3 regions of the Marinobacter sp. UBA5687 genome follow, and region 3 is predicted to be linked to each of the others. Evidence: predicted binding sites of a transcription regulator. Region 3 holds the regulator's gene; each other region holds the start of a gene.
What was found. Region 3 encodes LexA, which represses DNA repair genes until DNA is damaged. Its sites were predicted from a motif close to CTGTNTNNNNANACAG; they were not measured.
Positions count from the first base shown of each region.

Region 1: a site for LexA is predicted at 5,868-5,883, ahead of recA (recombinase RecA). Genes of this name have one in related genera too.
Region 2: a site for LexA is predicted at 2,842-2,857, ahead of recN (DNA repair protein RecN). Genes of this name have one in related genera too.

Region 1 is NZ_DIHV01000028.1:8,341-17,175, reverse strand. Features, by position in the region: gene B3Y70_RS02970 (response regulator) at 1-504, opposite strand, end outside; gene fixJ (response regulator FixJ) at 556-1,176, opposite strand; gene B3Y70_RS02960 (Lon protease family protein) at 1,215-3,623, opposite strand; gene B3Y70_RS02955 (PilZ domain-containing protein) at 3,862-4,239, shown strand; gene B3Y70_RS02950 (flavodoxin family protein) at 4,240-4,701, opposite strand; gene recA (recombinase RecA) at 4,734-5,777, opposite strand; gene B3Y70_RS02940 (CinA family protein) at 5,935-6,435, opposite strand; gene B3Y70_RS02935 (FAD-dependent oxidoreductase) at 6,473-7,573, opposite strand; gene B3Y70_RS02930 (TIGR04283 family arsenosugar biosynthesis glycosyltransferase) at 7,647-8,351, shown strand; gene B3Y70_RS02925 (TIGR04282 family arsenosugar biosynthesis glycosyltransferase) at 8,348-8,835, shown strand, end outside.
Region 2 is NZ_DIHV01000143.1:28,005-33,114, reverse strand. Features, by position in the region: gene B3Y70_RS15820 (RnfH family protein) at 1-185, shown strand, start outside; gene B3Y70_RS15815 (outer membrane protein assembly factor BamE) at 189-521, opposite strand; gene fur (ferric iron uptake transcriptional regulator) at 644-1,063, shown strand; gene recN (DNA repair protein RecN) at 1,118-2,797, opposite strand; gene grpE (nucleotide exchange factor GrpE) at 3,058-3,666, shown strand; partial or broken gene dnaK (molecular chaperone DnaK) at 3,760-5,110, shown strand, end outside.
Region 3 is NZ_DIHV01000027.1:6,937-15,771, reverse strand. Features, by position in the region: gene B3Y70_RS02885 (sigma-54 dependent transcriptional regulator) at 1-467, opposite strand, end outside; gene B3Y70_RS02880 (SOS cell division inhibitor) at 538-867, opposite strand; gene B3Y70_RS02875 (DUF1329 domain-containing protein) at 948-2,306, opposite strand; gene B3Y70_RS02870 (DUF6586 family protein) at 2,526-3,008, shown strand; gene B3Y70_RS02865 (hypothetical protein) at 3,066-3,326, shown strand; gene B3Y70_RS02860 (cell division inhibitor SulA) at 3,334-3,828, opposite strand; gene lexA (transcriptional repressor LexA) at 3,868-4,479, opposite strand; gene B3Y70_RS02850 (amidoligase family protein) at 4,646-5,647, shown strand; gene B3Y70_RS02845 (gamma-glutamyl-gamma-aminobutyrate hydrolase family protein) at 5,640-6,377, shown strand; gene B3Y70_RS02840 (SIMPL domain-containing protein) at 6,389-7,072, shown strand; gene B3Y70_RS02835 (translocation/assembly module TamB domain-containing protein) at 7,082-8,835, opposite strand, start outside.

The sequences.
Region 1 (8,835 bases), on a different contig from region 3:
AATGATGCCATTCTCGTCGAGGCCGTAGATGCCCTCGCTGATGGAATTGAGAATCCGGGTCTGATCACCCTGAAGCTCGCGGTTCCGGGCCTGCAATTCACGCTCAAGGCGAATCACCTGGGCATGGGTTTTCACCCGCGCAATCACTTCCTGGGACTGAAACGGCTTGGAAATGTAATCCGCGCCGCCAAGAGAAAAACCTTTTACCTTGGCCTGCAGATCATCCAGTGCCGACAGAAACACCACCGCACAGTCGGCCGTTTGCGGGTCGGCTTTCAGGCGCTCGCAAACCTCATAGCCGTCCATTTCCGGCATCATGATATCCAGAAGGATGACTTCAGGGTGGTGTCGGTGGGCAAGGTCCAGTGCTTTCTCACCTTCGTTGGCGATCAGCAAACGGTAGCCTTTGTCTTTCAGGGTCTCGTAGAGGACCTTCAGGTTCTGCGGGTTGTCGTCCACCAACAGAACCGTCACCTCGGAGTTCTCACTGACAGTTTCAGTCATAGAAATACGGCCGGTTAAAAACGTTCGGACATGATGACGGTGCCGGCCGTCCTAGTCGATAAGGTCCTTTACGGACAGGACCATACGTACCAGATGGGCCAGGGAATGGGTGCCCATTTTGTGCATTACGCGGGAACGGTGAATCTCCACGGTACGCTGGCTGATTTCCAGCTCAATGGCGATGACCTTGTTGGCCTGGCCGGCAATCATGCGGTCCATGATTTCCCGCTCGCGGGGCGTCAGACTCTTCACCCGGCGGATGATTTCCTGTTTTTCGTCCAGGGATTTACGCTGTTCCTGATCCTGCTCCAGGGCCGCCTCGATCTTCTCCAGCAGGGCCTCTTCACGGTAGGGCTTCTGGATGAAATCCACGGCGCCCTCTTTCATGGCGTCCACCGCCATCGGCACATCGCCATGGCCGGTCACAAAGATGATGGGCAGGATCGAATGCTTGTCGTTAAGCTTCTTCTGAAGCTCCATGCCATCCATCCCGGGCATACGGATATCCAGCACGATGCAGCCGGCCATCTTGTCGGAATAGTCCTTCAGAAAGGCATTGGCGCTTTCGTAGGTTTTCACCGGCTTGCTATCGGATTTCAGCAACAACTCCAGTGAATCACGAACGGCTTCATCGTCCTCTACCACGTACACAGTTTGCTGGATCTCAGTCATGGATCTGTACTCTCCTGTCCGTTTTATTATGGTGCCGGTCAGTGAATGGACGGATCTTTATGATCGTCCCGGGCGTGCTCCTGCCGCTCATGCTCGCGCATTTTTTCGAGCCGTTGCTGAATAATGCCAAAAACACTCTGCTTGGGGTACCTGCCTTTCTCATCGGCTTTGCCCGCCGGCTTGCCCAGTAACAGTGTAATCGCCTCTTCCACCCGGGCAACCGGGTACACGGCAAACCGCCCTGCCCGGGCCGCCTGCACCACTTCGCTGTCCAACATCAGGTTCTGGACATTGGTGGTTGGAATGATGACACCCTGGCTGCCGGTCAGACCACCTTTAAGCTCACAGGTGGCATAGAAGCCTTCCACCTTTTCGTTCACACCACCAATCGGCTGAACCTCGCCAAACTGATTAACAGAGCCGGTAATGGCCAGATCCTGCCGCACCGGAATGCCGGACAAGGCCGAAATCAGCGCACAGAGTTCCGCCAACGAGGCACTGTCGCCATCCACCTCGCCATAGTTCTGCTCAAAGGTCAGACTGGCAGACAGGTGCATGGGATCGTTCACGGCAAAATGAGAGGCCAGCCAGGAACTCAGAATCATCACGCCCTTGGAGTGGATATTGCCGCCCAGCTTCACATCGCGCTCAATGTCCATAACTCCGCCATCTCCATAGTAGCAGCTTGCGGTCACACGATTGGACAAACCAAACTCGAAGCCACCGGTGGACAATACCGAAAGCGCGTTTACCTGACCTACGCAGGTGCCCGTGGTGGTCACCAGAGTGGAACCGTCCCGGATGGAATCATAGAACTGATCACGGATGCGACTGCTGCGGTAACGGGCGCTCTCCAGCGCACGTTCCACATGTACCTCAGAAATCAGCTTGGCACCAGCCTGGCGGGCCCAGAAATCCGACTCTCGCAACAGGTTGGCAATGTCGGCGGCATGCAACGACAGCCTGTCCTGATGGTCGGCCATGCGGGCACTATGCTCGATAATGCGAGCCACCGCCTTGTTGGTGCAATGCAACAGCTTCTTCTCGACCACAAGGCTGGAGATGAACTTGGCGTACAGCAACTGGCTCTCTTCGGTGCGGTACATCTCGTTTTCGAAATCCGCCGTTACCCGGAACAGCTCGGCAAACTCGGAATCGTATTCCTGCAGCAGCATCCAGGTTTCCCGATCGCCGAACAACACAATCTTGACGTTCAGGGGAACCGCCTCCGGCTCGATGGAAATGGTGCCGGAGAGGGTCAGCTCCCGCTCCAGGGAGTTGATCTGGATCGATTTTGATCGCAATGCGCGCTTCAGACCATCCCATACGAACGGCTGCTCCAGCACCTTGATGGCGTCCATCAGCAGATAGCCACCGTTGGCCCTGTGCAGGCTTCCGGCCCGAATCAGAGAGAAGTCGGTAAAGACCGTGCCCTTGTAGGTCACGTTTTCCACATAGCCGAACAGATTGTGATAGGTGGGATTATCTTCCACCACCACCGGTACTTCATTGGTTTTCTGATGCACCAGCACATTGATGAGGTAGCGCCGGGGCATTCTCTTGTCCAGTGCGGCCCAGGCAATGGCCGCCTGCTCCTCGTCGTCTTCCAGGAAGATATCCAGGTTATCCACCAGGTCTTTGCGAACGGCCTCCAGGTAAGTAACCACATCGGGCTGTTCACGATATTTCTCTACCAGCTCGTCAATCTGATGGCCGGAAATACCCTCCAGGGTCTCCTGGTTCAGAGCCTGCTGTTTGTCGGCATATTCCTGTTCCCAGTCCGCCATCTTCCGCAACGCCTGGCGCAGCTTCTTCTCGAGCTTGTTGATCGAGTCCTCAAACTTGTCCCGCTGCTCCTCGGTCAGAGCCTGGAAGCTTTCCGCGGTGTGAGGCTCGTCGCCATTCATGGCGACCAGGCGATAGCCACCGGGGGTGGTTACCGTCAGGCTTACCTTTTTCCGCTTGGCCTGGGCAGCCACTTTGGCCAGCTCATCTTCCTGCCTCTTGCCGTAATCATTCTTCAACTGCTCCGAGCGTTCCAGAAAGCTGTCGCTGTCAAAAGTCTGGGGGATCGTTTTCACCAGCCGGGTCATCAGCTTTTCCATGTCCTGCTTCAGCTGGGTCCCCATACCTCCCGGCAGCTGCAACAGCTTGGGATTACGCGGTTCCTCGAAGTTGGCGACATAACACCAGTCATGGCTTTGCTGCAGCGTGTCCACATGATGCTCAAGGTAACGCAGCATCATCGTTCGCTTGCCCAGCCCATTCCGACCCACGGCATAGACGTTGTAGCCGCCATGGGGCATGGCCAGGGCAAAGCGCACGGCCTCCTGGGCACGGTTCTGGCCCACGATTTCGGCCAGGGGCTCAAGTTGCCTTGTGGTCTTGAATGGCAGGTCTTTGAGGACGCAGGCTTTATACAGCTGATGCAGGGGCAGAGACTTCAAATTGGCTTCCCGTAACGGTCAGTTTTGTCGGATTTCAGGCCCGCCATTGTAGTGCCTGGGGCCGGGTCTGTCGCGTACCTCGTCCGGTTTTATCGAAAGGGGCCAGAGCCGACCGCAAGTGCCAACTTGGTCACAAATCCGGCCGTGGTCATTTTTCATGCAAGCCGTCGATTACTACACTTCATCTCCCGGACGGAATCCGGCCACAACAAGTACAAGACACGTGATGACTGAAAACATGACGAATAATTCCGCAGATCGCCGCATCAAGGATCGTTTTCCGGCGTCCTGCCTGAGGGTTCAACTGCGTGAGCGCGGTTTCTTCGGCCGTGGCAAACAGCCTGTGGCAGTTACCTGCCTGGACATGAACCGCTATGGTATGGCGGTTCTCTGCCCACGACCGGTGGATGTAGGTGTGCGACTGTTTCTTGATATCGAGGGCAAGTACATCAGTGAATCCCGGGTCGGCGCCCGGGTTATCGCCTGCCAGCCCTACCAGGCGGGATATCGGGTCAGTCTGCAGTTTGCCTATTGCCTGGACAAAAATGCCTACTCACGAACGATGGACAACGCACTGTCCCGTATTGAAGGCTTCTACAACCGCTACGCCAGTTGATCAAATCAGGCCGGCGTCAAGACTGGCCGCCACTGCCATACCCAACTCGTAACACTGCTCTTCAAACTCGGGCCGGAATTCACCCCGGCATACCAGTGCATCCTGCACCAGCTTCCAGCGCAGCCCTGTGGTTATGGTCTCAATAGCTCGGCGGGTCCCGGTACCATCATGGCCGGCACGGATATAAAAGGCAAAAGGCAGGCCCTGGGTTTTCTCCAGGCAGGGATAGTAGCTGCGGTCGAAAAAGTCTTTCAGGGCGCCAGACATGTAGCCGAGGTTTTCCGTGGTGCCCAGGATGATGGCGTCGCATGCGAGGATGTCTTCGGGGCCAGCTTCGAGAGGCGCCTTTACCACCACCTCTACCGCTTCGATGTCCGGATTACGAGCGCCATTTTCGATGGCGCTCCGTAATCTCAGGGTATTCGGAGACGGGGCATGAGCCACAATCAGCAGTCGCTTCATGTCACGCCTCCCTATCTTTCTCTTTTTAGAATTTATAGCAGTTCGCCATTGGCTTCAGCAGGAGCCTCCGCCGTCTCTTTCTTGACCGGCTTGGGCATCAGCTTGTCACGCACTTTAGCCTCGATTTCATTGGCGATATCCAGGTTCTCTTCCAGGAACTTACAAGCGTTTGCTTTGCCCTGGCCGATCTTGTCGCCGTTATAGGCGTACCAGGCGCCGGATTTGTCCACAAAGCCTTCTTTCACGCCCATGTCGAGCACTTCCGCCATGTGGTAGATGCCCTTGCCGTACATGATCTGGAACTCCGCCTGCCGGAACGGAGGCGACACCTTGTTCTTGACGACTTTTACGCGGGTTTCGTTGCCCACCACCTCGTCGCCGTCTTTCACCGAACCGATACGGCGAATATCCAGACGCACAGAGGAATAGAATTTCAGGGCGTTACCACCGGTGGTGGTCTCGGGGCTACCGAACATAACACCAATCTTCATACGGATCTGGTTGATGAACACCATCAGGCAATTGGCGTGCTTCACATTACCGGTAAGCTTGCGCAGTGCCTGTGACATCAGGCGAGCCTGAAGACCCACGTGGCTGTCGCCCATCTCGCCTTCGATTTCCGCTTTCGGGGTCAGGGCCGCTACCGAATCGACTATGATCACGTCCACCGCGTTCGAGCGCACGAGCATGTCGGCAATTTCCAGCGCCTGCTCACCGGTATCCGGCTGGGAAACCAGCAGCTCATCAACGTTAACACCCAGCTTTTCCGCATAAACCGGGTCCAGTGCGTGCTCGGCATCCACAAAGGCACAGGTTTTACCCTGTTTTTGCGCTTCCGCGATAACCTGCAGAGTCAGCGTGGTTTTACCGGAGCTCTCCGGGCCGTAAATCTCAACGATCCGGCCGTAAGGAAGACCACCAATGCCCAGAGCAACATCCAGCCCAAGGGAGCCGGTGGATACGGCAGGAATCGCCTCACGGGGCTGGTCGCCCATCTTCATTACAGCACCTTTACCGAACTGACGTTCGATCTGGCTCAACGCTGCGCCGAGTGCTTTCTTGCGGTTATCTTCCATTCTTGCAAACCCTCGTTACCAGGGCCGCTCAACCTTGTTGGCCAAAGCGGCAGAATCCGGAGAAAACCTGAATAGCCATCCAGTGTTTTCCTGTATATTTGAACAGTATTAAAACATATGGCCAGAAGGAGACCAACCCCCGGAAAGGTGAAAATCCTCACAGGGTTTCGACAAATCCGGTAACTCCTTCTAATACATACAAAACCGACTGCCGGCGCACCTGATCCCGATCGCCATCGAAATGCGCTACCCGGGCTTCGGTGTTGTCAGCCCGGCTGCCCCAGGCAAACCAGACCGTACCAACCGGCTTGTCTGCACTACCCCCACCCGGCCCGGCAACACCGCTGACAGCGACAGCGATATCCACGCCTGTGGCACGTATGGCACCTGTCACCATCTGTCGCACCACCGGTTCACTGACCGCCCCGCACTGCTCCAGAGTATCAGCCTGTACGCCAAGGATGGCCTGCTTCGCGGCGTTACTGTAGGTCACCAGACCCGCCATAACATAGGCGGACGAACCCGCCCGGTCAGTCAGCACCTTGGCCACCCAGCCACCGGTGCAGCTTTCAGCGGTAGCGATGGTCATCCGCCTGCGCTCAAGCGCCGCCGCCAGCGCGTCACCAGCCTTGGCCAATTGTCCGTCGGTCACATTCATACGGTTCTCCCGTTTCCTGTAATGCCCGTCGCCATTCTCAGGCTCCGGGAAAACTGTCAACAAATCCGCGATCAATGCGGTCTTTCCACTTCCAGACCCAGGCGCCCGAAAACGTCAAGGGGCCATAACTACCAATCGCCGTGCAGTCTCCCGCCGCCAACAGGTACAACGAAAACCTGCGCGGATAGAAACGCACCAACGGTTTACCCGATATCGCAGCCGCAAGATTGCGGGCCAGTATCGGCCCGGCACGAACCGCGTGTACCCCGGAACGGTCCAGCCGTTGGTCAACCCGGCTACAGGCATCTCCGGCCACAAACACATTGTGGTGAGACGTGCTGCGATGGCTGGCGTCTACCCTGACAAAACCGGCTTCGTCTACGGCCAGGCCGCTGGCTTCCAGAAAGGGCAGAGCCCTGCCACCGGTAGATACCAGAACCGCATCGGCCCGCATTCGTCGCCCACCAGCCAACCGGACCCCATCAACCACCGGTTCGCCATACTCCTCAACAATCTCGACACCGCAGCGCATCAGCGCCCGCCGCACCAGGCGGCGAAAGCGGGGACGAAAGCCCGGCACTACACCATTGCTGCCGGCCACCAGAACAACGCCCGCCTGGTCGCAGTCCGCTGATCGCCGGGCCAGGGCCATAGCGATCTCCGCACCTCCAGCGCCTCCACCAAGAACAACAATGCGCGGGCGCGCTCTGGCGCGCAGGGATCTTTCGGTTGCCGGCCAGTCTTCAGCAAATCGTTCGACGGGCTTAACACCGAGGATCATGCTGTCCGGCTCGTTCAGCACGGCACTGTCACTGGCCGATCCAACATCGACAGAGAGCAGATCGTAGGGCACCCGTTCACCACTTGCCAACACGACCTCCTGCTCGGCTGCCCGCAATTCAACAGCCCGATCGAGCACCAGCCTGCCACCGGCGGCGATCACCGTGGGCTCGACCAGGACACGACACTGATCGAGGCGATAGTGCCCGGCCAGCCAGCCCGGGATCATCCCGGAGTAGTACTGCCACCGGGACGGTGACACCACCACCAGCTCCGTTTCCGGCAACGGCTCGCGCGCGAACTGACGCAACGCCACCATGTGAGCGTGGCCGGCACCCAGCAAAACCAGTCGTTTCATAACCTCATCTCCCGCCTGCCATGCTCACCACCCCGAGCTCTGATATGCTCCTCTCAGGAGGCCACCAAAACCCATGTTGCGACACCCAATACGCGAAGAAGATCCCCGGCTCGCAATCATCGTCCCCGTTCTCAACGAGATCGAGGGTATCGAACCGCTGCTGAGCCACCTGGAAACCTGGCGTCAGCGGGGCGCCGAAATCATTGTGGTGGATGGCGGCAGCGACGACAAATCGGACAGTCTCATTGAAGCAAGGGGGGTTCCCCTGATCCGCTCTGCCCGCGGACGCGCAACCCAGATGAATGCTGGAGCCCGCACCAGCCAATCGCCTTTCCTGATGTTCCTGCACGCGGACACCCGGCTGCCGGAGCATGCGGACACGCAAGTGATGACTCACCTGGCACGCTCAGAAACCAGCTGGGGCCGTTTTGATGTTTGTATCGACGGCCGCTCCGGCCTGTTGCCGATCGTTGGCGCCATGATGAACCTGCGCTCGAGACTGACCGGCATCGCCACCGGCGATCAGGCCCTGTTTATGACTCGAACCCTGTTCGAGCAGGTCGGAGGCTTTCCGGAACAACCACTGATGGAAGATGTGGAAATCTGCAAACGCCTGAAACACATCACGCCCCCGGTGTGTCTGAGGGACAGAGTGGTCACCTCCGGCCGGCGCTGGGACCAGCGCGGCGGCTGGCGGACGATCTTTTTAATGTGGCAGTTGCGCTGGGCCTATTGGCGCGGCGTTCCCGCAGACCAACTGGCAGCCCGTTACCGATGAACCAGACACGTATTATTGTTATCGCCAAAGAACCCCGGCCCGGGAAGGTAAAAACCCGCCTGATCCCGGCGCTGGGCGAGGCCGGTGCCGCCCGGCTGGCAGACCGCATGCTGCGGCACACTCTGGCGCAGGCCCTCGACGCCAATATCGGCCCGGTGGAGCTCTGTGTCAGCCCGGATCCTGCGGCAGATTACTGGCAACAGTTGGACCCTGGTGACCGAGCCATCCTGTCTTCCCAGGCCGAAGGTGACCTGGGCCATCGCATGGCGGAAGCCGCCAGACATGCCCTGACAGCCGGCTTACCGGTGATCCTGATCGGAACGGACTGCCCGGATCTTGACGCCAACCGACTGAGGCAAATGGCCGGCGACCTCCTGAACCACGATGCCTGCCTGTGCCCGGTCGCCGACGGCGGCTATGCCCTGCTGGGGCTCCGGCGTTTCAGCCCGGCCCTCTTCACGGATATACCCTGGAGTACCGAACA
Region 2 (5,110 bases), on a different contig from region 3:
TCTCCAGGATTACCGAGATCTTTCCGGAGATTGATCCGGACGCTATCGATATGGGGGTGTTTGGCAAAGTGGTGAAGAACCCGGCCGAGCATGCTCTGAGAGAAGGCGACCGGGTGGAACTATACCGCCCGCTCAAGATTGATCCCAAGCAGGCTCGCCTGAACCGGGCTAAAAAGAAAGCGTAAGCGCTAGTAGGCTGGTGTTTCTTCCAGGAGCTGGGCTTCGTAGTGGCTCAGCTGATCATTCTCGTAGTAAACGATGATGCGCTGTTCTTCGATCTCGTTGCCCCGGCGCTGAAAGGTGTAAACATAGTATTCCCGGGACGGGTCGACGGGGTTCAGCATCAACGGGCTTCCCAGCAGCGCGTGAACCTGACTTCTGGGCATGCCTTCGGACAGTTCCGTCAGCTCCTCATCGGTGACAATGTTGCCCTGCTGGACATTGATTTTGTAAACGCCCGGAAAAACACAGCCGGACAAGGATAAAATGCTAATAAGAACGATAGCGGGGAGCTTTTGCATCGCCGGGGGAAATCCTCTATCTTGAATTCGCCTGCGTTGAGCAGGTGTGAAACGGGTCATCCGTCGTACTGCGGCTTCATCATACCGGAAGCCGTTAGGCACACCAAAGAGCGAATGGTAACATGTCATCTGAAAACGCCGAATTACGAAAAGTCGGTCTGAAGGTTACTCTGCCAAGGGTCAAGATCTTCAATATCCTTGAGAATGCCGAAGAACACCACCTGAGTGCTGAAGACGTTTATAAAAAGCTGCTGGACCAGGGCGATGACGTGGGCCTGGCGACAGTCTACCGGGTGCTGACCCAGTTCGAAGCTGCAGGCCTCGTGTTACGTCATAATTTCGAAGGCGGTCACGCGGTGTTCGAGATGGCCGGTGATGATCATCACGACCACATGGTTTGCACCCAGACTGGCGAAGTTGTTGAGTTCGTCGATGAGGTTATCGAGGAGCGCCAGCAGAAGATTGCGGCAGAGCACGGCTATGAGATTGTCGATCACAGCCTGATCCTTTACGTGAAGCCACTGAAGTCCGATAAGAAGTAAAAAAAAGGGCCAGCGACAAGGCTGGCCCAGAAGCTCTCCGAAACGAGAGGGGGATTAGTGATGGGTTGCCTGGCCCTTTACAAACATCTCCCGGGCATGGGCTATGGTCTGTTCTGTCATGTCCACTCCGCCAAGCATCCTTGCGACTTCGCTGATCCGCCCCTGGTCATCCAGGGATTCGATGCGTGAATAGGTCGCGTCTTTCTCGGTAAATTTGCTGACGAACAAATGCTGATGGCACTGGGCCGCCACCTGCGGCAGGTGCGTGACGCACAGTACCTGGCCATTCTCGCCGAGTGATCTCAACAGGCGGCCTACGACCTCCGCAGTGCCGCCACCGATGCCGACATCCACCTCATCGAATACCAGCGTCGGTGTGGTGGAGGTTTGTGCCACAACCACCTGAATGGCCAGGCTTATGCGGGAAAGTTCACCGCCGGAAGCCACCTTGGCCAACGATCGGGCGGGTTGGCCCGGGTTGGCACTCACCAGGAATTCCACCTCTTCCATGCCGTGAGGGGCAGGTTCATCATCACTGTTCCGGCTCAGGTGGCTGACAAACTGCACCGATGGCATGCTCAATTGTGCCAACTCCCGGGCGATTCGCTGGTCGAGCTCGATGGCGGCATTCCGGCGTGTTTCTGTCAGCTTGGTGGCCAGGGCGTCAAACCGTGCCCGCAGGTTTTCCAGCTCGGCCTGAAGCTGTTCCAGGCTGCCTTCACCGCCATCCAGTTCGGCCAGCTCCTGGCTCAGGCGTTGATGCAACTCCGGCAACTCCTCCGGGGTGATCCGGTGTTTGCGCGCCATCTGATAAATGGCGCTGAGCCGTTCTTCCACTTCGTTCAGTCGGACCGGGTCGGCTTCGTAGTCGTCTACGAAGCGGCGCAGGTTGTCGCCGGCTTCTGAAATCTGAATCTGTGCTTCGTTCAGCATCTGGATGGTGTCGGTCAGTGCCGGGACATCAACCGGCAGTTGCTCCAGTTGGTGCAGTGCCTGGCGCACCAGGTCTGCGGCCGAAACCTCATCTTCAGTGCATAGCAGGGCGGCCTGGTGGCTGCTGTGAAGTACGGCGTCGGCCTGACTGAGCTGTGCCTGTTCGGCTTCCAGGGTTGTCTGTTCGTCCTCGCCCAGCGCCAACCTGTCCAGCTCTTCCACCTGATAGCGCAGCAGCTGTAAACGGGCCTCGGCCTCATCAGCATTGTGCTGGCGTTGCTGTAGTTTCTGACGCGTCTGGTGCCAGGCTTTCCATGCAGATCGGGTTTCGTCGGCCAGGCTTTCCGCGCCGGCGAACTCGTCCAGCAGCTTTCGGTGGGTTTCCTTGCGCAGCAGGGATTGATGCTGGTGCTGACTGTGGATATCCATCAGCAGGCCGCCCAGTTCTTTCAATTGTGACAGCGGGCAGGGCTGGCCATTAATGAATGCCTTGGAGCGGCCGTCCTTGCTGATGGTCCGGCGCAGGATGCAATCGTCCTTGTCGTCCAGCTCATGGCTGTCCAGCCAGGACCGGGCTTCGGGGATGCGGGATATATCGAAGCTGGCGGTAATGTCGGCACGCTTGGCGCCATGGCGAACAGCGCCGGCATCGGCCCGGCCTCCCATGGCCAGGCCAAGGGCATCAAGCACAATCGACTTGCCGGCGCCGGTTTCCCCTGTCAGGGCTGTCATACCGCGGTTGAACTGGAGTTCAACCCTTTCTGCAATGGCGTAGTTCGATACCGTGAGTTGTGTGAGCATGCCGCAACCTCCGCTCGTTCTTGAGCAAGTAATAACTCTGACCACTGTTCGTTCATACAGTTGCTGTGAATATATACAGTGTTTTTCCGGTTTGCAAACAGGAAATGATGAAAACATCAAAGATTGCGTGGGTGACGGTTGAAACCCGGGAAGCGGGCCCCATATCGGTTCGCAAAGCGATTCTTTCCTGCTTTCTGCACAAGCGGGAGTGGTTATTTCTGCAGGCCTCCGTGGCCGTGAAAACGTTATCAGGAGTTGTCATGAGTGCTGACGAAAAGCGCAACGAACAGGTAGAAGAACGCAACGAGGCAGCAGAAGCTGCGGCGGAAGGGCAGGCTGCAGGTAACCAGGATGCCGAGCAGTCACCGGAGCAGGGCTCCGAGCTGGATGTGCTGCAGCAGAAATTGCAGGAGTACCAGGAGCAGGCCTTGCGGGCACAGGCGGAGATGCAGAATGTCCGTCGCCGGGCCGAGATTGATGTGGAAAAAGCTCACAAGTTTGCGCTCGAGAAGTTTGTGAAAGAGCTGTTGCCGGTGGCTGACAGTCTGGAGAAGGCGGTCGAAAGCACCGAGGGTCACGAAAACGCAGGCGAGCTGGTTGCGTCCATTCGCGAAGGTGTGGAAATGACCCTGACGCTGTTCAAGAACAGCCTGAAGAAATTCAACGTTGAACAGCTCAACCCGGTGGGTGAGCCGTTCGATCCGCAGCAGCACGAAGCCATGTCCATGGTGCCGGCGCCGGATGCCGAGCCTAACAGCGTGGTTGCGGTTGTGCAGAAAGGTTATCTGCTTAATGGCCGGGTGGTTCGTCCGGCGATGGTCGTAGTGGCCAAGGCAGAAGATGCGCCAAAAATCGACGAGCAGGCTTGAAAAGTCGAGCAGAGCGCCAATATAGCGATTAAACAGCAAAGGCCGGGGTAGGCTTTCTCCGGAACAGCATTCAGAAAGATTTGGAGTGATTCGATGAGCAAGATTATTGGTATCGACCTGGGAACCACCAACTCCTGTGTGGCCATCATGGATGGCGACAAGGTAAAGGTAATTGAAAACGCAGAGGGTGATCGCACCACTCCGTCCATCATCGCCTACACCGATGACAACGAGACTCTGGTTGGCCAGTCAGCCAAGCGTCAGGCGGTGACCAACCCGCACAACACTCTGTACGCCATCAAGCGACTGATTGGTCGTCGTTTTGAAGATGACGTGGTTCAGAAAGACATCAAGATGGTGCCCTATAAAATCGCCAAGGCAGACAACGGTGACGCCTGGGTTGAGGTGAAGGGGCAGAAAATGGCGCCGCCGCAGGTGTCTGCAGAAGTTCTGAAGAAAATGAAGAAGACTGCAGAAGACTACCTGGGTGAAAAGGTAACCGAAGCGGTGATCACCGTGCCTGCGTACTTCAATGACAGCCAGCGCCAGGCGACCAAAGATGCTGGCAAGATTGCTGGTCTGGAAGTGAAGCGGATCATCAACGAGCCAACTGCTGCGGCCCTGGCTTATGGCCTGGACAAGAAGAGCGGTGATCGTACTGTTGCTGTGTACGACCTGGGTGGTGGTACTTTCGATCTGTCCATCATCGAAATTGCGGACGTAGACGGCGAGCACCAGTTCGAAGTGCTGGCCACCAACGGTGACACCTTCCTGGGCGGTGAAGATTTCGACCTGAAAGTGATTGAATACCTGGCCGACCAGTTCAAGAAAGACAGCGGCATCGATCTTCGCGGCGACTCTCTGGCCATGCAGCGTCTGAAAGAAGCGGCGGAGAAGGCCAAGATCGAGCTGTCCAGCAGCCAGCAGACCGACGTAAACCTGCCGTACATCACTGCAGATGCGTCTGGTCCCAAGCACATGAACGTGAAGCTGACCCGTGCCAAGCTGGAATCGCTGGTGGAAGACCTGGTTCAGCGCAGTCTGGAGCCCTGTAAGGTGGCTCTTCAGGATGCGGGCATGAAGGCCGGTGAAATCGACGAGGTTATTCTGGTCGGTGGTCAGACCCGTATGCCGCTGGTGCAGGAGAAAGTAAAAGAGTTCTTCGGCAAAGAGCCGCGTAAAGACGTGAACCCGGACGAGGCCGTCGCCATGGGTGCAGCGATTCAGGGCGCGGTACTGTCTGGCGACGTGAAAGACGTACTGCTGCTGGACGTAACCCCGCTGACCCTGGGTATCGAAACCATGGGTGGCGTGGCCACTCCGCTGATCGAGAAGAACACCACGATTCCGACCAAGAAATCGCAGACCTTCTCTACAGCGGATGACAACCAGACTGCAGTGACCATTCATGTGGTTCAGGGTGAGCGTAAGCAGGCGGCACAGA
Region 3 (8,835 bases):
CGCACTTGCTGGACTTTACGACTGGTTCCCACAAGGCTGCGGAACAGCTGCACACCACGCTGCTGGCCGCGCTGCTGGTTGCGGCTGAACTGGTCCCGATAGATCTGTGCGCGGTACAGGGAATCCACGAACTTGGTGTAGTTCAGCGGCCATTCCATCCGCGCAATCACTCGTGCCGCATCGTCCTCTGACAAACCCTTGAGCTCAGGGTCGCCAACCAGCAACACTGGTACACCGGTCATGGCCCGGCACACCTGCTCTATGGCGGAACAGGCGCCGGATTCGGTGCCGTTGACGACCGCCACTGAAACACTATCCCAGGCCTGATCATCGTCACTCGCCAAAAGCGCCAAAGCCTCGTCGCCGGAAATCACCTGCTCTTCACCGACAAACTCCAGAATGGTGACCAGATCTCGCCGCCTGGTTTCATCCTCACTCAGCACCAGCACTTTGTTATTTTTGGACATTCACAGGAATCTCTTCATGGATTTGTGCGGTATTTAAGACCGTATGCCGGCCCGAGTCAATTTTATGACGCTATCTTTGACGATTCGAGGAGACGTTCTGATAGGTTTTGGCGGCGTTACGGTTCTGGCTGACCCCCTTCAATGAGGCTTTCGCCTCGTCGCGGGCCTTCACAGCGGCGGCATCGGCCTCGGCCACAAAACGATTCAGCGCTTCCAGTCGCTCTCGCACCAGTGTGGCATCAAGGCGACCCTGCTCGAGCTCAGCCATCAACGGTTCCACCGTCGGTCGAACCCGGGCATTAAGCTGGCCCAAGCGTTCCCAATCCTGGTTGTCCAGGGCCAGGGTTAATTCGTTTTGAAGCTGATCCAGATCGGAAAGGAGGTTTTCAGGGTTGGCCATTGGCAATCTCCGGGGTCTGCGGGACAGACTGGCCAACGAAAGGGCGCCACCGGAAACGATGGCGCCCCGCAAGCGGACGGTTAACGCCGTGCAGCGCGACGGGCCGCAGAGGCGGTAAACTCGTTACCACGATACCCCGGCGCGAAATCATAGGCGGGGTAACCATTGTCCAGACCATCAATGTAATAACGATTTGCCTTCAGATCATACGTCATTTCCATGGTGGTCCAGAAGACCGGCTCGCTGTAGTAGCTGATATTGTGAGCCTCGGAAACGCGCCATAGCTCGCCTTTCTCGTTGTACTCCTCAGAGACCAGAATCTGCCAGCTATCTTCGTCAATGTAGAACACACGGCGCTCGTAAATATGGCCGATACCGGTACGACGCTTGGCCTCTACCACCCACACCCGATGCAGCTCATAGCGAGCAAGACTCTGGTTGATGTGGTTGGGGCGGATGACATCCTCAGGGCGAACACTGGAATCGTGAAGCTTGTATCCGTTGTAGGGAACCAGCAGCTCCCGTTTACCTTTGAGTTCCCAGTCATACTGGTTTGGAGCACCGTTATACATATCTTTCTGGTCAACCGAACGCAGAGAGGACGAATTCGGCAGGTCTGTCTCGTAGGCCAGGTTCGGAGACCGGCGCAGGCGTCGGGAACCCGCATCATAACGCCATGCAAGGCGAGGTGAACGAACCTGGTCCAGAGTCTCGTGCACCAGGGTGATGGTGCCCGCCAGCGTGGTCGGAGCGATCGTCTCGGTTTTCAGGTAGAAGATCTTGTTGTCGATATCGGCAAGATCCGCGCCTACCTGACTGTACGCGAAAAAATAATCGTAGTGGTTGACCACCGGGTTGAAAGAACCGTCTTCCTGAGGAGTGGCTGAAGCACTTCGGAAGGACACCTCCTCACCGCGATACCGGAGAATGTGGTTCCAGATCGCCTCCAGACCATTCTTCGGAATGGGGAACGGGCTGGTCATGATGGTGTCTCTTACCCCGTTACCATTATCCAAAAGCTCGGCGGTCAGGGCATTCTGACGGAACTTCTCGTATACATGTTCGGGAAACGCCGCTGTCCGACGGGTTTCATACACCGGCATGAAAAATGCCGGGCCATATTGCTCCAGCATCCGGATGTGGCCGTCCGACAACTTGTCCCGGTAAAGATCAAGGTTATCACCCGTCACCACATACAGGGCGTCATCGCCAGGGAACGGATTGGTTTCTACAGACCCCTCGCGCCAATTCGCCGGTGGCGTGGCAAGCCCGCCATCCCAGGCTGGAATGGTGCCCGCTGCGTTGCCCGCGCGCTCAGCACCAACCGGTGTCAGCTCATTATTCAGGCGCGCGGCTTCCGCCTGTGTTACCTTTGCCAGCAGCGGACTGGACGCCCCCATAACAGCAACTGCGATGGCAGCAATAAATCGGTTTCGCATCCTCAACCTCCAGCGTGAGTCACATGAGTGGTCAATACTCACCCAATCTGACGCTCTTTTTGCCAGTTTCAAACGCCCGTTTCAAGTGGTTGTTTGTAGTTTCTTGTGACAAGAGCATTTCCACAAAGCGGATAGAACGAGAAATAAACAGCCAAAAATGATAAACTCCCAAAGTTTTACCGGCCCTGTTTCTCTGATTTTTCGTTCGCAGGTTTCCTCATGGCATCTCAATGGCATTCTCTGGTTTCGCAAAAGCTGTTTCTGGCCAAAACGTTACTAATCCGGGTTGAGCAAGACGAAGCAGCGACTGCGCCAGAACGAGAAGCCCAACTGCAAGGTGCCATTGAGTTATTGCTGCGGGCTCGAGAACTCCTGCTGGTAATGATTACCCGATGCCACCAGAACAAAGTCGACAGACCGGCCTCCATCGACGAGCTGGAGGCGCTGTTTCCCTATGCGATTGCGGAAGGCGGGATGTTGAAGGAACTGGCTGAAACACCAGGCAGCTGGTGGCAACAGCTGAATCAGTTGGAGACTGCAGCTGGAGAACCGCCCAAGATACGGAAAACCGTGACGGAAGAAAACATCATTGCGGTTTCGGCGGATCAGGGGCCAGATCGGTCCGTTCAGGCTCTGAACAAGATACTGGCTGCCATGACCGTATTGACCAGAGAGATAGACGAGCAACACAGCGAGTGGTAATCCGCCTGCCGGAGCCAATCCATTAACATACGCTGACAGCAGATATAGGTTGAATGAATGTCACCTTCGTTTTTTGAAATTGTACAACTCGCCGACGGCGACTACGCGCTTCGCCGGATTGATGACGATGCAGCTCCACTTGTGCGCATCTCATTCTCTGATGAGGCCAGAGAAATGCTGGAAGACCGGGACATGAACGTCGCCAAGGCGATGATTGCCGCTGGCATCGAGGCCGCTGGCAACATCAGCCACGACATTGACTGGGAAGAGGACGAAAGCGAGTTCGCCGACAATCAGCCCCACTACACCTTGCATTGAGCACCCGTTATCTCTGGCGCAACACCACACCGTGGCTATTACCCTTGGCAGATGCCTTTTGCAACGCTTCCAGCGCCGCACGGCCTAGCTTGTGAGTCCAGAGCACAACGGCATGGCAGGTGCCTGCGCCCAGCGCCCGCTCAGCCAGCTCTTGTGCTGGGAATTCTGTCGTTGACCGCAACACCAGAATCTCACTGGCCACAATGCCGTGCATTTTCTGCCACTTGGCCACCAGGGACTGGGGAGGATCAATCCACGCCAGCCAACGTTTCTCCTGGTTGAGTTGTGTGAGCATTGGCAGCAGCAACTGGAAATTCTCCACCTGCTCCTCCGGAAGAATAATCTCGGTAACATTGCCACCGAAGCCAGACGCTGAACGTCGCTCCGAACCGGACGCTGCTACCCGGGCCGCCGGTGCCCTTTGGCCAGAGGAAACCGCGCCAGCCGCAACAACAGCTGCCGGCTGAAATGCCATGTTCTGAGTGAAGCTCAACTGTTCCATTACTCACCTACCTGCGCCATGCGCTGCCGAATACGGTATTCAGTGAAGATCGGAGCGGCGGATAACGCCTACGCCGAGACCTTCAATAAACAATTCCTGCTCCGCAAGATCGACCTCAATCGGAGCAAACTCCTCATTCTCTGCAATCAGCCAGACCTTGTTGCCTTCCCTGCGGAAACGCTTGACGGTGACCTCCTCTCCGACACGAGCGACAACGATCTGACCGTTATGGACATCCTGGGTACTGTGCACCGCCAGTAAATCACCATCCAGAATCCCGATGTCTTTCATGCTCATCCCCCGTACCCGCAAAAGGTAATCTGCTGAAGGAGAGAAGAAGCCCGGCTGCAGCGTGCAGTGATCTTCAATATGTTCCTGCGCCAGAATCGGGCTACCGGCGGCAACCTGCCCGATGACAGGGAGGCCCAGATCTTCTTCGGCCTCCGGCAGGCGAATGCCCCGGCTGGCTCCCGGGACCATCTCGATGGCGCCTTTCCTTGCCAGAGCCCTCAAATGTTCTTCCGCCGCGTTGGCGGAACGGAATCCCAGCTCTGCGGCAATTTCAGCCCTGGTGGGCGGGTAGCCGGTTTCATCCACGTAACGTCGGATAATGTCCAGCACCTGGGATTGTCTTGCAGTCAGTTTCATCAGTCGGGCTCCGGAATTTCGATCCTGTTTTTTTATACAGTGAACTGACTATATACAGTGTTTTATCCAGTGTAAAGCCCTCTCCGTTTCGTTTCCTTCCTGTAACGGGCGACCAACAGCCTGTATGTTATGGTGACGCAAACCAGACACAGGGAAGCCACACACAACCATGACCGTACACGACCGCTGCAAGATGCCGGAACAAACGACAAACCGGGACGGCCAGGAACGAAAAGTCGGGGTTGAGATTGAACTGTCCGGCCTGACCTACGAGGCCCTGGTCCAGCATGCTGCCCGACTGCTTGGGGGAGAGCCGGAGCTGACATCCCGTTATGTCACCCGACTGGATACGGACGCCGGGGCTTTCACCATTGAGCTGGACTCTGATCCTATCAAAGACCTGGATCTTGCCGACGAGCGGCTCCCGGAATCCATTCGGGAACTCGGCAACCACGCCATGGACGTCATTGATTTTGCCGCCGAGAAGATTGTGCCATTAGAGATTGTGGGACCACCGCTCGCAATGTCGGCTCTGGGCATGATCGAGAATCTGGTAGACGAGCTGCGAGACCTGGGTGCTGAAGGCAGCCGGGAGGCCATCTACTTTGCGTTCGGGCTTCAACTTAACCCGGAACTGCCCGATCTTGAACCCGAGACCCTGGTACGTTATCTGCAGGCGTTCGCACTGCTGTATGACTGGCTCAAGTCCCGGCATCAGCTGGATATCAGCCGGAAGTTCACCACCTACATCGAGCCCTGGAGCAGCCGCTACACAGACAAGCTGATGGCGGACGATTACCGTCCTGACCTGGACACACTGATGAGGGACTATCTGCACTACAATCCTACCCGGAACAAGGCGTTGGATCTTCTGCCACTGTTCGCTCATCTGAACGAATCGCTGTTGTCCGAATACGTTCAGGACCCCAGGATCAAAAGTCGTCCTACTCTGCACTACCGGCTGCCGGATTGTGATATCGACAATCCCAATTGGCACTTCTCCACAGTGTGGAACGATTGGGTAGTGCTGGAACAGCTTGCCAACAACCGTCAGGATCTTGATGCCCTGCGGGGCGAATTCCACGAATCCCGGAAGTTCAGCTTCCGCAATCTCACCCGCTCCTGGCGTGAGTCCACCGATGAATGGCTGCATCAGCACGGTTATGTCTGACTGGGAAAACGAAACGGACATCCCCGGTCTCACCATCGGCATCAGCGGCCCGGCCCGACGAAGTATGGCCCATCGGCTGATCAGCCTGGGCCTGCGCCTGCATGGCGCCAGAACACACTACATCCGCCCGGGCGACCGAACCAACGTCGAACTACTGGACGGGCTGGTTCTCTCGGGCGGCACCCACGTGCATCCGGGCCGCTATGGTCAACAACCCCAAGTGACGGCCAGGTATGACCTGAAACGGGATGCTACCGACACCGAGCTTCTCCGCCAGGCGGAGGCGATTAACATTCCGGTGCTGGGTATCTGCCGCGGTGCACAGTTTATCAACGTCTTTCACGGCGGGTCCCTGTGCCAGAACGTTACCCCGTTGCGGGTACATACCCGACATCGACCTTTGTTATTACCCCTCCAAACGGTTCGCCTGGTCCGGGACAGCCGTCTGGGAGGCCTGATGTACAGCCACGTGATTGGCGCCAACCGCATTCACAGCCAGGCCATCAAGCGCCTTGGACAGAATCTCAGAGTGACGGCCGTGGACAACGACCTGTTTGTGCAGGCCATCGAAAACACCGGCCGACAATGGTTGATGGGAGTGCAATGGCACCCCGAATACCTGCTTTACCACACCGGGCACCGTCGCATCTTCAGCCACTTTGTGCACGCCGCCCGGGCCCGGAAACTGGAACGACTGGATAACCGGGAAGGCCCGGAGTTCCACTCATAAGGAGAATGACCATGATCAAACGTCGACTGCCACTTGCGCTCGCCGCCGCCGTCACCGTGATACCCGCGGCAGCCAGTGCCGGAGAAGTGAGCCTGAATGGCGAAGGTATTGTTCGTTACGAACCAGACAGCGCCAGACTGCAGTTCTCAGTCACGGCCGAGCACCCGGATGCCGCAAAGGCCTCTGAACAGGTGTCCGACACCATGGACGAATGGCGCCAGGCCATTGCGGCCTATCGTAATGAGCTGGACGACTATTCTGATGCCGATCTCAGTGTTTACACTCGCATGCTTCCTGTACGGGAACAAGGCCAGGATCCCAAGCGAGTATCGGTGGCAAGCCAGACCGTCAGCTTCTCGATCAACGATCTGGATCTGCTGAATCCGTTGATTGGTGAAGCCAACAAGCTGGGGCTGCAATATCATCTTGGCAGCCACCAGTTTTTCCACTCAGACGAGCAGGGGCTGGAACGCGAAGCTCTGGCAAGGGCCATCGCCGATGCCAGAAGCCGCTGCGAGTTTGTCGCCAAGCAACTCGAGCAACGTTGTGGCGAAGTGGTCAGTCTGAATGTGAACGGCGGCCATCGTCCGGTACCGATGATGCAAGCGGAATCGAAAATGGTCGGTGACGCCGTTTCAAGCGTGGGCCCCAGGGAAATCCAGGCCACCGTCAGCGCCACCTTCGAGCTGGACTGACCTGGCCACTCAGAAGTTCCGTGTATAGAAAATATCCAGTGAGGCCGCCAGACCACTGGCGGCCTCCAGATAGAAGTAGCGGCCCAAATCGTAGCGCAGGGCTACCGTGGTAATGGGTTCAAATATGCCAACACCATAACGGAGGCTTAGTTCGTCTGTGATATAGCCGCTCGCCACCACGGAGGCCTGCTCCCCTGAACCCTCCGCCTCCAATGTCAGGTTACGGATACCCAGCTCGTTTCCAATACCTTGTGTGATCTTGCTGGCCTGGGTAAGACCCAGTGACAACGCAGCCCGGCTCATCTGCCCCTCATCCCCCTGGCCCCGGGGCGGACGACCAAGAATAACGTACGACAAGGCATCACTCTGCGGCATCGACGGTTCCGAGAACACTTCCGTTTCCGGCTCATCCACTGGGCCGGACAACCGGATCCCGGCGACCACCGTATCAACTTCACGGACTGCCTCAATGTCCAAATACGGTCGGGTCAGCGCACCTACAAAGAGAATCCGTGCCCGGCGCAGGTCCAGTTCCTGGCCAAAGGCTTCATAGCGACCATTCACTAACTGCAGCGCACCCCGCGTATCCATATTGTTGCCAATGCGCAACGTGCCTTCGAGGTTGCCGGTGACACCAAACGCGGCAAACGACACCTCATCCTCACCGACCACCACAGTCACATCCATCAGCATGGACCGAATGGCAGGTTCTTCCCGTTCAACACCCACGATGACTTCATCCTCGGAAACCGACACCGCCGATGGGGGGACGCTCTGGACTTCGATTTCGCCTCTGGGCACCTCAACGCGGCCGGAGACCGACAGCTCTCCAGATTTGAAGGCAATATCCAGATCCGGCGCCACCTCCAACCGGGCATAAGGTTCCAGCGTCACCGGCAGCCGTTCGCCTTTCAGGTTGATCGCGACCTGCGGCGACTGTGCCCACTCCAAGCTCCCGGAGACCTCGCCCTTACTGCGATCATTGCTTTTCCAGCGCCCGCTGATATCGGCCGACTGCCCCCGGAACTCAAGCACTACAAGCAATTCCTCCAGTGGCAGGGGAAGGCCAGGATCAAACACTCGCCCTTCACTAAGCACCAGCTCGCCGGTGACGTCAGGCTTCATCAAGGGACCGCTCAAACGACCACTGCCATTAACCCGCCCCTGAATATCTTCAATACCGGTAAAAGCCGAGAGGAAAGCAAGATTAAGGGCCTGGAGCCGGAATTCACCATCAACCGTGCGGTCACTGGCCAGAGGATCCACAGCAAGATCCAGATCAAACTGGCCAAGTTCCGGGCCGCTGAAATCCAGGCTGACATTGGCCTCATCCGGTTTAAGATTAGCCTCAACCACTAGCTGGTCATGAGTGATGGGCTGCCAGTCGTCCAGCACCAGAACCCCGAACTCGCCAGCGCCGGCATCAATCCGGATAGTGCCATCGGGACCCGCATCCGTGAGAGTTACGGCAATGTCGGCGTCTATAGTCGATTGCCACCGGAATGTCTCTGGAAACAACGGCGCCAATGCACTGGCCGGGAAACCTCGCAGTTCATAAGCAATGCGGGAGTCTGGCCACAGTCTCTGGTCAGCCGCACAGACCGAGCTTTGCTGCCAGCGCCAGCAGTGACTGCCAAGTTCAAGAGCCCCGGCCACGTAGGTGAGATCCGCTCTCCTATCCAGCTGCCAGATCTGCCCGGGCTCTGGTACGGAAATCCGGCCCCGGGTCAGCTGTCCGCGCCAATCCGGTAGTTTCTCTCCCA